3 regions of the Aequoribacter fuscus genome follow, and region 3 is predicted to be linked to each of the others. Evidence: predicted binding sites of a transcription regulator. Region 3 holds the regulator's gene; each other region holds the start of a gene.

Region 1 (4,672 bases), 830 kb from region 3:
TATCGCTCACTTTGACGAGTCAGGCATTTCACTAAGTTCGGGTACCCACTTAGAGGCAGACGTCATCGTATCGGCTACCGGCTTAGAGTTACTGTTCTTAGGTGGCATTGAAATCAGCGTCGATGGCATCGCGCTAGATGCTCCGAACCGCTTTGTCTATAAGGGCTGCATGTTGTCCGGTGTACCAAACATGACGTATGCCATGGGGTACACCAATGCCAGCTGGACGCTCAAGTGTGATCTCACGCATCGCTACTTTAATCGTTTAGTGACCTACATGGACGCACAAGGGTTTAGATACTTCATACCCCAAGAGCCTGTCAATAAAGACAATACCGAAGGCTTCCTTGACCTGAATTCGGGCTACATCAAACGCCACGAACACGAACTACCCAAACAGGCTTCTGAGTCGCCTTGGAAACTGCACCAAAACTACTTTAAAGATTGGTGGATGTTTAAACGCGATCCGCGCAAAGAGCGGGGCTTAACTTTCGAGTGAGCTTAACGCCACTTAGTCGTTGTAGCCGTCATCGGCTGCAACGACGGCCGATATGACACTGGTCGGGTAGCCTCTGTAGCTCAAAAACCGCATGCGTTTTTGTAGCTCTTTCCGTCTGCCCGCGTAATCAAGTGAGGCATCAATCGGCTTTGCGAACTTCTTGTTGAGCGTTTCTTGAGCACAGTCAAACCAATCAGGTGCCAAGGCCTCAAGGGCATCACTGAGCTGTTCTTTCGTGATGCCTTTTTCACGGGCCAACTGCTGCAAGGTGTTGGGACCGTATCCCTTGTTAATACGATGCCGACACAAACCCTCAGCAAACCGCTCGTCAGACTGCAGACCTTCGTCTGCCAAAGCCACTAGCGCTTCTTCTATGTCGACTTCGGCTTGCGCACCTAGGCGTCTCAGAGCCTTGGTGCGCAACTCGTGCTGGCTGTGCTCGCGCCGTGCTAAATAGTCCATTAAGACAGCGCGAGCCGACAGTTTAGTTGTAGACCCGTCTTGCATGGTTAAGCGATATTACTCACCAGCGTCCTGAGTCTCTGCCACCGGCGCCTCTGCAGGCTTTGCAGTCGTCAGCGTTTGGGCACGAATGGCTGCTTCGATCTCGTCAGCAATGTCTTTATTGTCGCTTAGAAACTTCGCGGCGTTGGCCTTACCTTGCCCAATTTTGTCGCCTTTGTAGGCATACCAAGCGCCCGATTTATCGATCAGTCCGAGCTTGACACCCCAGTCGATCAGCTCACCGTTGTGGTAAATGCCGGATCCGTACATGATCTGAAACTCGGCCTGTTTGAAGGGTGGAGACACCTTGTTCTTAACCACCTTAACTCGAGTTTCGTTACCCACAATTTCGTCGCCCTCTTTTACCGCGCCAATACGGCGGATATCGAGACGAACCGATGAGTAAAACTTAAGGGCGTTACCACCCGTAGTGGTTTCTGGGCTACCAAACATCACGCCGATCTTCATGCGAATTTGGTTAATAAAAATCACCAAACAATTGGTTTGCTTGATCGAGCCCGTTAACTTGCGCATCGCCTGACTTAATAGACGCGCCTGCAAACCAACGTGGGAATCACCCATGTCACCTTCAATTTCGGCCTTGGGGGTCAAGGCAGCCACTGAATCGACGACTAATACATCAACTGCGCCAGAACGCACCAGCATTTCGGTGACTTCAAGGGCTTGCTCTCCGGTGTCGGGCTGCGACAAGATCAGGTCATCAACTTGAACGCCCAGGCGCTCGGCATATATAGGATCTAACGCGTGTTCGGCATCAATAAACGCCGCTGTACCACCCAATTTCTGGGCCTCTGCGATCACTTGCAGCGTGAGTGTCGTTTTACCGGAGGACTCAGGTCCATAAATTTCGCAAATACGCCCCTTAGGCAAGCCACCAATACCCAAAGCAATATCCAATCCAAGTGAACCGGTGGAAATTGATGGGATGGCGACACGTTCGCTGTCACCCATGCGCATTACGGTGCCTTTACCAAACTGACGCTCGATTTGTGCTAATGCCGCCTCTAATGCTTTTTGCTTATTTGGATCCATAGCCATACATCCTTGAATAATGAATTAAACGAACCTTACCACGCCTAGATACTACTGTACATATCCTCAGTGTTCTAAATTTCTTTTTCAACGTCAGGGGCGACCAGAAATCATCGCGGCTGCACATAACTCGTCCACAGCGCCCACGAAACCGATGGGGTGCCAAAGCGGCTCGCATGACATACAATACGACCACGATAATTTCTCCAAAGGTTAGGTCAATGCGCGACCCCGCGGCCAACAACACTGGCTGGCAAACCTACAAGCGCCTGTTGAGCTATGTAAAGCACTTTTGGCCAGCCCTGATTCTGGCGATTTGCGGCTTTATTCTTTACGCACTCACGCAGTCTGCATTTGCGAGCTTAATGCAATACGTACCCAGTGCCTTTGAGCCCGAGGCTTCCACCAAGGAGTTAAGCGGCTGGGAACAACAGCTGGGCTTGGCCACCCGAGAAGGTATACGCTTGTTTTTACCCATTGCGATCATCTCGGTCGTGTCAGTCAGGGGTATTGGGAGTTATTTGGGTGGCTATTACATTAGCTTTGTCGCACGCAATGTCGTCAATCGTATTCGCCGCGATGTCTTCGAGCACTTAACGGCTTTGCCCTCAGGTTTTTTTGGCCGCAACAACTCTGGGCAGCTCATCTCGACGCTGACATTTAATGTCGAGCAAGTCGCAGCGGCATCCTCCAACGCAATCAAAACATTGATACGCGAGGGGCTCACCGTAATAGCCCTACTGGCTTACTTGCTGTACTTGGATTGGAAGCTGTCGCTCTTGTTTTTTCTTGCGGCACCCCTCATTGGACTGATTATTCGGATTGCGAGCAGCCGGTTTAAACGGTACAGCAAGCGTATACAGCAATCGATGGGCGGCGTCACTCATGTCGCCTCAGAGGCAATACGCGGACAAGCCATCGTTCGGGCTTTCGGGGGTGAAGCCTACGAAAACCAGCGCTTTGAAGAACGCTGCCGTGCCAGCCTAAAGAACGAATTAAAGCTCGCCCGCGTGAATGAAATAAGCACACCGATTATTCAGATCCTAACCTTCAGTGCAATCGCCTTGCTGTTTTGGTTTGGCTTGGATCCGACGCTGTTTGGTGACCTCAATGCTGGTGAATTTTTAGCCTACATCACCGCCGCCAGTTTAGTGGCCAAACCCTTGCGGCAACTGACCAACGTGAATGCGTCGATTCAGAGGGGCATTGCCGCGGCAGAAAGCATTTTCGAGATTCTAGACCAATCGTTGGAGCACGATGAGTCGGGGCGTCCCTTGACGCGTTTTACCGGTGGTTTACGCCTTAACAACTTATCGTATCAGTACCCAAGCGCCGACCGCCAAGCGTTGAATGGTGTCAGCTTCGATGCAGCACCGGGGCAATTGATCGCTCTCGTGGGTCGAAGCGGCGCGGGCAAAACCACACTCATCGATATTATCGCGGGCTTTATACCAGCCCCCAGCAACTCGGTATGGTTCGACGATAACGACGCCTCCGAGCTCACCCAGCAATCGATTCGCCGCCATGTGGCAATTGTGACCCAAGACACAGTGCTATTTGAAGACACGATCCGCGCCAACATCGCCTATGGCGAGCTCGCAAACGCATGCGAACAAGACATCATCTCCGCCGCTAAAAGTGCGCATGCGTGGGAATTTATCCAAGCTCTGCCGGATGGCTTAGATACCCAAGTAGGCGAGGGTGGCGCCTCACTGTCTGGTGGGCAAAAACAGCGCATTGCTCTCGCGCGAGCCTTTTTAAAAAATGCGCCGCTGCTCATTCTCGATGAAGCCACATCGGCGCTGGACAATGAATCGGAACGTGCGATCAACGCCGCTATGCCTACCATCACTCAGAATCGCACGACCCTCGTGATCGCGCATCGTTTGGTGACCGTCGAACGAGCCGACCTAATCATCGTTATGGACCAAGGGGCAGTGGTCGAGCAAGGAACTCATCTGGAGCTCTTAGCCAAAGACGGCTTGTATGCACATCTACACCGCTCTCAGTTTGATGACTAACTTCACGAAACATTGGCTGTATTTACATGATGGCAAACCGGGGCACTTGAGTCAGCTGCGCGGGTTGAGTGAGGCTGTGGCCGCCAAGAGGCCTACTGACACGAGCTCCTGGCTCGATGTAACGACCCTTTCACTCCCCGAAAAACTCGTCGCACGAGGCGACAGCTTCAGATCACTCCAAACCGCGGATGTTATTGTTGCCGCAGGCCACAGCACCCATTGGCTTGCGCTGTGTCTCGGCAAACGATTGCGAGCTCATACAGCGGTGGTCATGCGGCCATCGTGGCCCCTTACTGGGTTTGACTCAATCATTATGCCAAAGCATGATGCGCTGAATACCGCAGTTGGCGCCAGGGTCCACCTCACCGAAGGTGCCATAAACGCCCTAGGTCAACAAAATCACCAACCCAGCAACAAAGGATTAGTGCTTTTGGGTGGTCAGTCTAAGCACTTTGAGTGGCCGAGCGCGCAGGTCACCCGACAAGTTTGCGCCATCGTGAACTCAGAACCCGAGCTGGACTGGACCGTCGCCGATTCGCGTCGCAGCCCCGAGCGCCAACTTTCAGACATATACACCGCGTGCCCAAACCTCACA
Region 2 (4,672 bases), 1.1 Mb from region 3:
GTTCTTGGGCGGGATCTCGGTCGAGCCAGCTGACTGGCTTATCGTTTGCCAGTTGCAGGGCGTGGCCAAGATTTTGGCCGGCGCGAATGCCTAGCGTGCGTGCCTCCTGGTTTGCACAAATAATGATTTGCTTATCTACAATGGCAGCGGCGGTGGGAGGAGCACCGATGCTGTCGAGTTCCCATTGAGGAAAGCGGACGCACAACCACATGCTGTAAATGTATTAGCCGGTGGTGGCGTTTTCGAGCAGGTATCCAATGACGATTTTTATTAGGAAGCCAAAAATGCCCATGGCAAGTGCTATGTATAAAATCATCGTGCCGAATTTACCTGCATCGCTACGTTTGGCGAGGTCCCAAACGATAAAAATCATGAATAAAATCAGTGCGCCAACGCCGAGGGTTACACCGTACTCTGTTAGCCACTGATCATTCATGTATTACTCGTTAAGGATAAGCCACAGTCTGAATTGCCGCCTGCTGAGTCGTGCTGACAGGTAGTTCCCAAAGCTGTGGCTGATTGGGTAAATCGTCACTTGCGGGTAAGTTTACCTGAACTTGCTGTTTGCCACCGCGCTGTTTAATGATTTCGAATTCTCGGTAGGCGCTGACTTTTAGACGTAAACAGGCTGGCGCGTGTTCGTCGGCGGCACTGAGGGGGCGGAACAACACAATCAGGTTGTCGTGTTCGGTTGCTGCCAGCTGGAGCTTGCGGAGTTCGGCGTAGCTGTAACGGTGATGTCCCAGCCAGGCAAATACCGTGGCGCAGGTGTTGTGAGTAATCGCTTGCTCGATGCTCCACAGAATATCTTCTTTCGAGTCGGTATGTACTAATAGGACCTGCTCTGTAGGAATGTCGCGTGCTTCCAGTAAGGGCGCATACGGCGCGCAAGGGGGGTTGATAAAGGCCTGCCATTGCCCCCGGCTTGAAAGTCTGTGCATAATGGGCAAGAACACACCCATGGCGCCAAGGCCGTGACCGTCGCTTAAGAGTTCGATGGTATTGCCTAAGGGCCAGCCGCCTCCGGTAAGTACAGCGTCGAGCGGCGCATAGCCAGTGCTTTGGCAGCGGCGGTAAGTGCTGACATTGAGTTCGCCGACGTTAAAGCCGCCGAGCCAGGTGTCTTCGCGTTGAATGGCTTGTTCAAGTAATGCGTTCATGGGTATGTGCCTCTTACTAGGGGCGGGCACTAAGCAGCCGCCCAACTAAACTACTGTATGCATTTACAGTAGTTTAGTTTTTGGCCGAACGCAAGAAAATTATTGGGTGTAATTTTTACATGTCGCCTTTGACGACACGTCTTATTTCTCTAAACGCATATTCACTGCACCTAAGTAATCGGACTTACCCAACGGCACGCCGTTGTGGCGCAAAATATTGTATGCCGTGGTCACATGAAAGTAGGTGTGAGGAATGACCCACTGCTGCATGTGCTCTAATGCCGTCTCAAAGTGCGCAATGCCAATGGGTAGATTGCAGGTCACGGGCTCGAGCATTTTGCTTTGGTATGCCTCAGGATCAATTTTATCCAAATCGCTCAATAGGGTCTCGAGCAGCGCATCGGCGCCGGCAAACGTATTGAACTGCGCATTTGTCGGTGAGGGTGTTACACCGGCAATACATAGGGCACCCTGGTGTGCGCTTAATAGCTGCACTGCAAATATCTGGGTGCGCAGGTCAAACATGTCTTCAAACAGTTTTTTCTGTAGCAGTGTCTCTTCTTCAATGCCATTTTCTTGCGCGTGCTTGGCGCCAATGTGCAGCACCTTGCGAAGGTTTTTAATGGCTTTCTTCATCGGTTTGATGGTGGCATCGTAAAACGAAATGGTCATGATCAATGTCTCTTAGGGGTGGGTTTTTAGGTTAACGGCAATTTGCTCGAAGATGCGCCATGGATCATCGTGCTTGGCGCCTTTAAAAGCTTGGTCAGCATCGGCTAGCTGCGAAGTGGCTCGCTCTAAACGTTTAGCCGACAGCCTCTTCACCGCGCTGCCGACCAGGTGCTGACGATTCTTCCAGACCCCAAAGCGCTGCATGGCTTGAGCGGGGTTGTTTCCCTCGTTCATGGCGGTTTTTAAATCGACTAACAGCAAAATTTCTTTGCGGAAAACCCAGTGCACAGCCGCCGCGTCAGTACCTTCATCCCGCACGCCGCGCAGCATGCGAATACAGTGCTCGGCATCGCCACTTAATAAGCTGTCCGCCAGGTCGTAGACATTAAAACGGGCGCTGTCAGCGACGGCTTCTTGTACGGTTGTTAGATCGATGGCACTGTTGTTGCCGGCGTAGAGTTTTAGTTTTTCGATGTCTTGGGCCGCTGCCAGCAAATTGCCCTCCACTCGTTCACTGAGTAATTTTAAGGCATCGGACTCAATGCTAAGCCCCGCTTGGCGCAAACGCTGGTCAATCCAGCTGGGCAGCTGGGCTGGCTCTACCGGCCAAATGCGCAGTACGCCACCCACGCTATCGATCTGCTTCACCCACTTACTGTTGAGGGTTGATTTATCGAGCTTGTCGGTGGTAATCAAGAGGATGTCGGTGCCGGGTTCGCACCGTTCGCAATATTCTACTAGCGCTGCGCTGCCGTCTTTTCCGGCTTTTTGTTTGCCAAGACGCACTTCAATTAAGCGCTGGCTTGCAAATAGCGATAAAGCATTCGAGTCGGCGCTAAAGTCATCCCAGTTGAACGAGCCGCTATCAGCGTGATGAACGATGCGTTCTTCGCAGCCCTGTTTACGTGCGGCTTGGCGAATGGCATCGCAGCATTCCTGAATTTGCAGAGGTTCTTCGCCGCTGACCAAATAAACGGGCAACAGCGATGTGCTTAAGTGTTGCGCCAGTTTATTGGGGTAGATTTGCATCAGGACTTCAGGGCTTGAACTCTGAGTGCGACTCGACGCGCTAGGCGCGAAGCCAGTTCTTGATACAGCGCTTGCTCGGTTTCATCGCGCTCGGCGCGACTCGCCAGCGGTGCTTCAGGGTCGTAATCTAGGCGCTGTGATGCTTCGATAATCCGGTCAAATTCGTCGCTTGCAGCCAGTTCATCGACTGCCGACTCCGGGTCGTTCTTGAAGATCAGCTGATAACGCACGCGTCCACTGACATCGTAGTCGGCGATGCGCAGGGATTCGCCAACGGTTAGCGTGTTTTGGCTAAATTCAACAGGTTTAATGATGAGTGTAAGATCCGCCCGTTCGGCTTGGGCCAACCCTTCGCGCTTAAGCGCAACCTGCAGGGCGCTGGCGAAGTCGCTGTAGGCGCTGAGCCCTACCACTCGGATAGGTAGGCTTGTATCGGCGTCGACAGCTTGGGTATCACTGCCGCGCAACTGAAAGCCGCAGGCGCTTAACAAGGTAAGGATTAGTGCTAGAGTAATTCGCCTCATGTTTAATTTGCCACTATGTTCACCAGCCGGCCAGGCACGACAATAATTTTACGCACCGTGGCATCCGCAATAAATCGCTGCACGTTGTCTTGCGCCAAGGCCAATTGTTCAATGCTTTCTTTGCTGGCGTCAACGCCCACGGCCATTTTGGCGCGGACCTTGCCGTTAACCTGCACGACGAGCTCAATCTCATCGCGCACCAACGCCGCTTGGTCGACCTCGGGCCACGCTTCGTTGGCGATATCCGATTTGTAGCCTAGCGCTTGCCACAGACTGTGGCAAACGTGCGGCACAATGGGCGCGAGCAAACGCACTGCAACCGATAGCCCTTCACGCATAACCTCGCGTGAGGCGCTATCGCTCTGGTCCAAACGCACCAGTTCGTTGCACAGCTCCATGACCGCGGCGATCGCAGTATTGAAAGTTTGGCGACGGCCGTAGTCGTCGGTCACTTTGGCAATGGTCTCGTGTAGCTTGCGACGCACGTCTTTGGCTGTAAGGGGTTTTTCGGGCGTATCTGCTGTGCCGTCGATGTGCTCAAAGGCCATGCGCCATAAGCGCTTTAAGAATCGGTGCGCGCCATCGACCCCGGCATCTGACCATTCAAGCGATTGCTCTGGTGGTGCGGCAAACATGCTAAACAGGCGCACGGTGTCGGCTCCATAGCTGTCTATGAGTGCTTGTGGATCAACCGTGTTGCCTTTGGATTTGCTCATCTTGGCGCCGTCTTTTAGCACCATGCCCTGCGTCAAAAGGCGTTTGAATGGCTCGTCAGAATTGACCAAGCCTTCGTCGCGTAACAGCTTGTGGAAAAAGCGGGCGTACAACAGGTGCAAAATCGCGTGCTCGATGCCACCCACGTATTGATCGACAGGCAACCAGTAATTGGCGTCGTCATCTAGCATTGCCTTGCCGTTAGTTGCGCTAGCGTAGCGAGCGTAATACCAAGAAGATTCCATAAAGGTGTCAAAGGTATCCGTTTCGCGCTCGGCTGGACCCCCACAGCAAGGGCAAGTGGTCTCGTAAAATTCAGGCATTTTCTTGATCGGAGAGCCCACACCGTCAAATTCGACATCGGTAGGTAAGACGACCGGCAGGTCTTGCTCGGGCACGCTCACCGCACCGCACTTGTCGCAATTAATGATAGGGATGGGAGCGCCCCAATAGCGCTGACGCGATACGCCCCAATCGCGCAGGCGGTATTGCACCGTTTTGTGCCCTTTGCCTGCTGCTTCAAGTGCAGCCGCAATGGTCTCGAATGCTTCAGCCGAGCTTAAACCATTGTAG
Region 3 (4,672 bases):
GCGCACGAAGCTATCCGACCCTCGGATGTCTTTGTCCAGCAGACACAGCTCAGTGCAATGGAGCGCGATGCACAGCGACTCTACGATTTGATCTGGCGCCAATTTGTGGCTTGCCAGATGCCGGCGGCGGAATATCTCTCGACAACCTTGACGGTCGAAGCCGCGGGCTTTGAATTGAACGCAAAAGGGCGTGTGGTGGTTTTTGATGGTTACACCAAGGTGCTGCCGCCGGCTGCCAAGAAAGGTCAAGAAGATGTCGTGTTACCCGATTTAAAAGTCAACGATTCGCTCAGTCTGGCCAAGCTGGATCCTTCGCAGCATTTCACCAAACCAACGCCGCGTTACGGCGAGGCCAGTTTAGTGCGAGAACTGGAAAAACGCGGCATAGGTCGCCCCTCGACCTATGCCTCTATTATCTCGACGATTCAGGATCGAGGGTACGTTAAGCTCGAGAACAAGCGGTTCTACGCAGAAAAGATGGGCGATATTGTCACACAACGTCTGCAAAGCAGCTTTGACGATTTGCTGGACTACGGGTTCACCGCGGCAATGGAAGAGCGTTTGGATGACGTGGCCAAAGGCGAGTTAGATTGGCGGGCATTGTTAGACCAGTTTTACGCGGACTTTAGCGATCGTTTGGAACAAGCCGGCGCGCCTGACCCCGACGGCATGCAGGCGAATGCGCCCACCATGACTGACATTCCCTGTGAGCAATGCGGCCGGCCTATGCAAATTCGCACGGCGGCTACCGGTGTGTTCCTGGGGTGCTCGGGGTATGCTCTGCCGCCCAAAGAGCGGTGTAAGCAGACCATTAATTTGGTGCCAGGCGACGAGGCCATCAGTGCCGATGCCGACGATGAAGCAGAGTCTCGCTTACTGATCAGCAAGCGGCGGTGCCAGTTGTGCAATGCCGCAATGGACAGCTACTTGATCGATGAAAAACGGAAACTCCACGTTTGCGGTAACAACCCTGATTGCTCGGGCTTCGAGGTAGAGCAGGGTCAGTTTAAGATCAAAGGTTACGACGGTCCGGTAATCGAATGCGATAAATGTGGCGCCGATATGCAGCTCAAAACAGGGCGTTTTGGTAAATATTTTGGCTGCAGCAGTGACAGCTGCAAGAACACGCGCAAGCTACTGCGCAGTGGCGAAGTGGCGCCGCCTAAGATTGATCCGGTGCCAATGCCCGAGCTCCAATGTGCCAAAGTAGACGATCACTACGTGCTTCGGGACGGCGCTGCCGGCCTGTTCTTAGCCGCTTCTCAGTTCCCTAAAAACCGCGAGACGCGGGCGCCACTCGTGAGTGAGCTAAAGCCCCATCGCGAAGAAATAGCCGCTAAATATCATTATTTGCTGGACGGGCCGGAGCATGACGATGAGGGCAACCAAGCGCAAATACGGTATAGCCGAAAAACCAAAGAGCAGTACTTGATGACCGAAGTCAATGGTAAGGCGACGGGTTGGCGTGCCCATTTCGAAGGGGGCCGCTGGGTCGAGAGTTTGGGTAAAAAATAAACGCATGAGTAGCTGTAGAGGCTTAGTAAACCACAGTCTGTATTGCGCGAGGGTGCTGTTGGAGGCGTGGCAGCGCGATCGCGAGGCTCAGCATTTGGGTGCAAGCGTCTTGCAGGATGCGTATCAGCCCGCGCTTAAATACCATCTTGGTCGCGCATACGGTTATCTCCTGCTTGAAGGTGCGGGTCATGCCGATGCGCCGAAAGACGCGCCCGTTTCGATCGCTGAGCTTCCAGAGCCCGCGAAAGGCAAGGTGCTACCTCAGACCGTCCAGGCGATGGCGCGCGAAGAATCGGGTATTTTGCAGCCCCTGTATGCGAATTTAGGAGCTCAAAACTTGGGCGGTGTGCGCAGCAGCTTGAACTTGGCCGCTCAGTCTCAGGGCCCTGATCATCGTGATTGGCATGGCGTGTATACTTTTTTGCAAAGCTCTGCCAGTGCCATTCGTGATGTCCTCGATGAATGCTAGCTGGGTTTGAGTTTGGCGCCCGGGGCTCCCCCCTGTTACACTAGGCGCGCAACTAAATCGAGGATCTGTTTTGCCATCGTCTTTTCTGGAAATTGCTGAACTTGCCAACGGCGACATCGTATTACAACGTGCCGATGAATCGGGTAAGTCAGAGCCCCTTGTTACGATTACCTTTTCCGACGAGAGCGCGGCCTACATGAATGACCAAACGCTTGAAGTCGCCAAGGTGATGATCCAAGCAGGTATTCAAGCTGTCGCAGCCATATCGGAACAAGTCGAGGCGGAAGAGGCTGCAGCCTCTGCCCCCCGAGTTATTCATTAGCGTCGAAGTACCCCAACACTCAAGCCTTCGATCGCAAAGGCTTGATCGCGCAGGTCAACAACAATGGGCTCGTAGGCTGGGTTTTCGGCGATGAGCCTCACGGTGTGTCCGCCCGCGGGTTTATCTAGGCGTTTTACTGTTACTTCGTCTTCAATACGGGCAACAACAATTTGCCCGTTGCGCACATCGCTGGTGCGTTTGACCGCCAAAAAATCACCGTCAAGAATGCCTACGTTGATCATAGAATCGCCGCGAACTTTCAAGAAATAGTCTGCGGGCGGATAGAAAAAATCGGGTGGAATGCTGATGTGCTCCTCGATATGTTCTTCGGCCAGAATCGGGCTGCCTGCGGCAACGCGCCCAATGACCGGTAGCCCAAAGGTCGCCTCTGGAAGCTTAATGCCGCGCGATGCGCCTGGGATCATCTCGATGGCGCCTTTACGCGCCAGGGCCTTCAGGTGATCTTCAGCGGCGTTGGCTGATTTAAAGCCCAAGGAGCGCGCAATGTCGGCTCGCGTAGGAGGCATGCCAGTGCTTTGCATGTGGCCTTTAATAAAATCGAGGACTTGCTGCTGGCGCTGGGTGAGCTTGATCATAACGACCCCTGTGTATTTTTCCAGTAACTGGTATTATATACAGCTGTGGGCGTGACGCAACTCATTGTATACACTAGGCGTTGAATCAGGGTGAGGATCAGATGTTGAGTTATCTAGAAACATTGCAGTCATGGACCGCGCAGCACGCATGGGCAGAGGCGGCGCTGTTCGCAATATTGGCCTTGTTGGGGTATCTGATTCTGAGCGTGGTCCTGGGGCGACTCGCTGCTACTTCGCAGGCGACCCGCCTGGGGTGGGATGACGTTATCGTCAATGCGATCAGTCCACCGGTGCGTGTTGCCTACCTTGGGCTCGTGGTGTTTTTTGCGTGGCAATGGGTGCCCAAACAGTGGTTGCCTTTTGCGCAAGAGTGGCTTGCCTGGTCGCCGCAATTGGCCTTGATTTTGATTATTGCGTGGGCTTTGCACCGCTTGATTGTGGGTGTAGAGGCAGAATATGTCCGGGTAAAAGCAGAGGCTTTGGATTCAACCTCGGTGGCAACCATTCATGCGATTGCCAAGCTGACGCGTGTGACTCTGTGGATTTTAGTCGCGTTGACCGCACTGCAAGCGCTTGGCGTTAGTGTATCTGGTTTACTGGCGTTTGGTGGTATTGGCGGTATCGCCGTCGGTTTTGCCGCAAAAGATCTGCTGGCGAACTTCTTTGGGGGTATGAGTATTTACCTTGATCGGCCGTTCGCGCCGGGTGATTGGATTCGCTCTCCAGATCGCGAGATTGAGGGTACGGTAGAGGATATTGGTTGGCGTCTAACGCGCATTCGGACCTTTGATCAACGACCTTTGTACATTCCCAACTCGGTTTTCAGTCAAATAGCGGTTGAAAACCCATCGAGGATGTTTAATCGCCGCATTTACGAGACGATCGGTGTTCGTTACCAAGATTCCAGCGTGGTGCGTGATATTGTGAATCAGGTGCGTACGATGTTGCAAAATCATCCCGATATCGATACCAACAAGACCCTGATTGTAAATTTCAACCACTTTGGTGCATCGTCCTTGGATTTCTTCATCTACACGTTCACGAAAACCGTGAATTGGGTCGAATACCACGGTGTCAAAGAAGATGTGTTGTTAAAAGTGTTGGATATTGTTCACGCGGCAGGCGCCGATGTGGCCTTCCCCACACAAACCCTACACGTCGACTCTATCGCTGGTCTTGAGCCACTTGTTCGGCCAGAACCCAGCGCTTGAAATCTACGAGGTTCTCGTCCTCGATCCGAGTGATGCTGATAATCAAAGCCATTGCCGGGTGGTCAATGTAGTGGATTTCCCCGCTTCGCATGCGTCGAGTTTGCTGTAAAGCAATCGCGTGGCGAAACGGGTAGGGGGTTTCGTCGTCGGCGAGGCTATTGGGTAAGTTGGAATCCGGACGGTTGCGCTCTACGTAGCGGAATTTCTGGCCTATGCCCGCTTCTAGCAGCCAGTCAGGCCTGCCCATTGGGGTAATTTCTTGTAGCTCGCTGTCCGTGGTTGCGATTCGTTGGCCGCCGACCGGTAAGCCGCGATGTTGAATGGGATTGGCCGGTTGAGGGGGGGCGGGCATCTGCCATTCGGGTAAGTAGTGTCCGTCCGTGTTCAGCCACAGATTGGTTTTGATATGCAGGTAGCGCGACACATAGACGGTGATATCGCCCTGTAGTTCGGGCCAAGCTTGACCTTGCGAGGCGGAGTCTATGCGAACGGGTAGTGTTTTGGTCTCATCTTGCAGTTGTTCGGCCCAGCGTAAATAGTGACGAACCTCATAGTCGTC

What was found. The regulator LexA, encoded in region 3, represses DNA repair genes until DNA is damaged. The targets are predictions, from matches to a motif close to ACTGTNTNTANANACAGT.
Region 1: recA (recombinase RecA) is a predicted target of LexA. The motif match lies at 2,110-2,127, and genes of this name have one in related genera.
Region 2: imuA (translesion DNA synthesis-associated protein ImuA) is a predicted target of LexA. The motif match lies at 1,213-1,230, and genes of this name have one in related genera.

Annotation. Positions count from the first base shown of each region.
Region 1 covers NZ_CP036423.1:2,171,958-2,176,629, forward strand. Annotated here, with positions in the region: gene EYZ66_RS09685 (flavin-containing monooxygenase) at 1-499, shown strand, start outside; gene EYZ66_RS09690 (regulatory protein RecX) at 512-961, opposite strand; gene recA (recombinase RecA) at 1,019-2,056, opposite strand; gene msbA (lipid A export permease/ATP-binding protein MsbA) at 2,278-4,077, shown strand; gene EYZ66_RS09705 (ELM1/GtrOC1 family putative glycosyltransferase) at 4,043-4,672, shown strand, end outside.
Region 2 covers NZ_CP036423.1:2,486,669-2,491,340, reverse strand. Annotated here, with positions in the region: gene EYZ66_RS11215 (Y-family DNA polymerase) at 1-211, opposite strand, end outside; gene EYZ66_RS11210 (DUF2788 domain-containing protein) at 224-436, opposite strand; gene imuA (translesion DNA synthesis-associated protein ImuA) at 447-1,160, opposite strand; gene EYZ66_RS11200 (DUF1993 domain-containing protein) at 1,302-1,832, opposite strand; gene holA (DNA polymerase III subunit delta) at 1,845-2,861, opposite strand; gene EYZ66_RS11190 (LPS-assembly lipoprotein LptE) at 2,861-3,385, opposite strand; gene leuS (leucine--tRNA ligase) at 3,388-4,672, opposite strand, start outside.
Region 3 covers NZ_CP036423.1:1,346,535-1,351,206, forward strand. Annotated here, with positions in the region: gene topA (type I DNA topoisomerase) at 1-1,515, shown strand, start outside; gene EYZ66_RS06040 (DUF6586 family protein) at 1,520-1,984, shown strand; gene EYZ66_RS06045 (hypothetical protein) at 2,055-2,306, shown strand; gene lexA (transcriptional repressor LexA) at 2,303-2,902, opposite strand; gene EYZ66_RS06055 (mechanosensitive ion channel family protein) at 3,004-4,113, shown strand; gene EYZ66_RS06060 (CsiV family protein) at 4,067-4,672, opposite strand, start outside.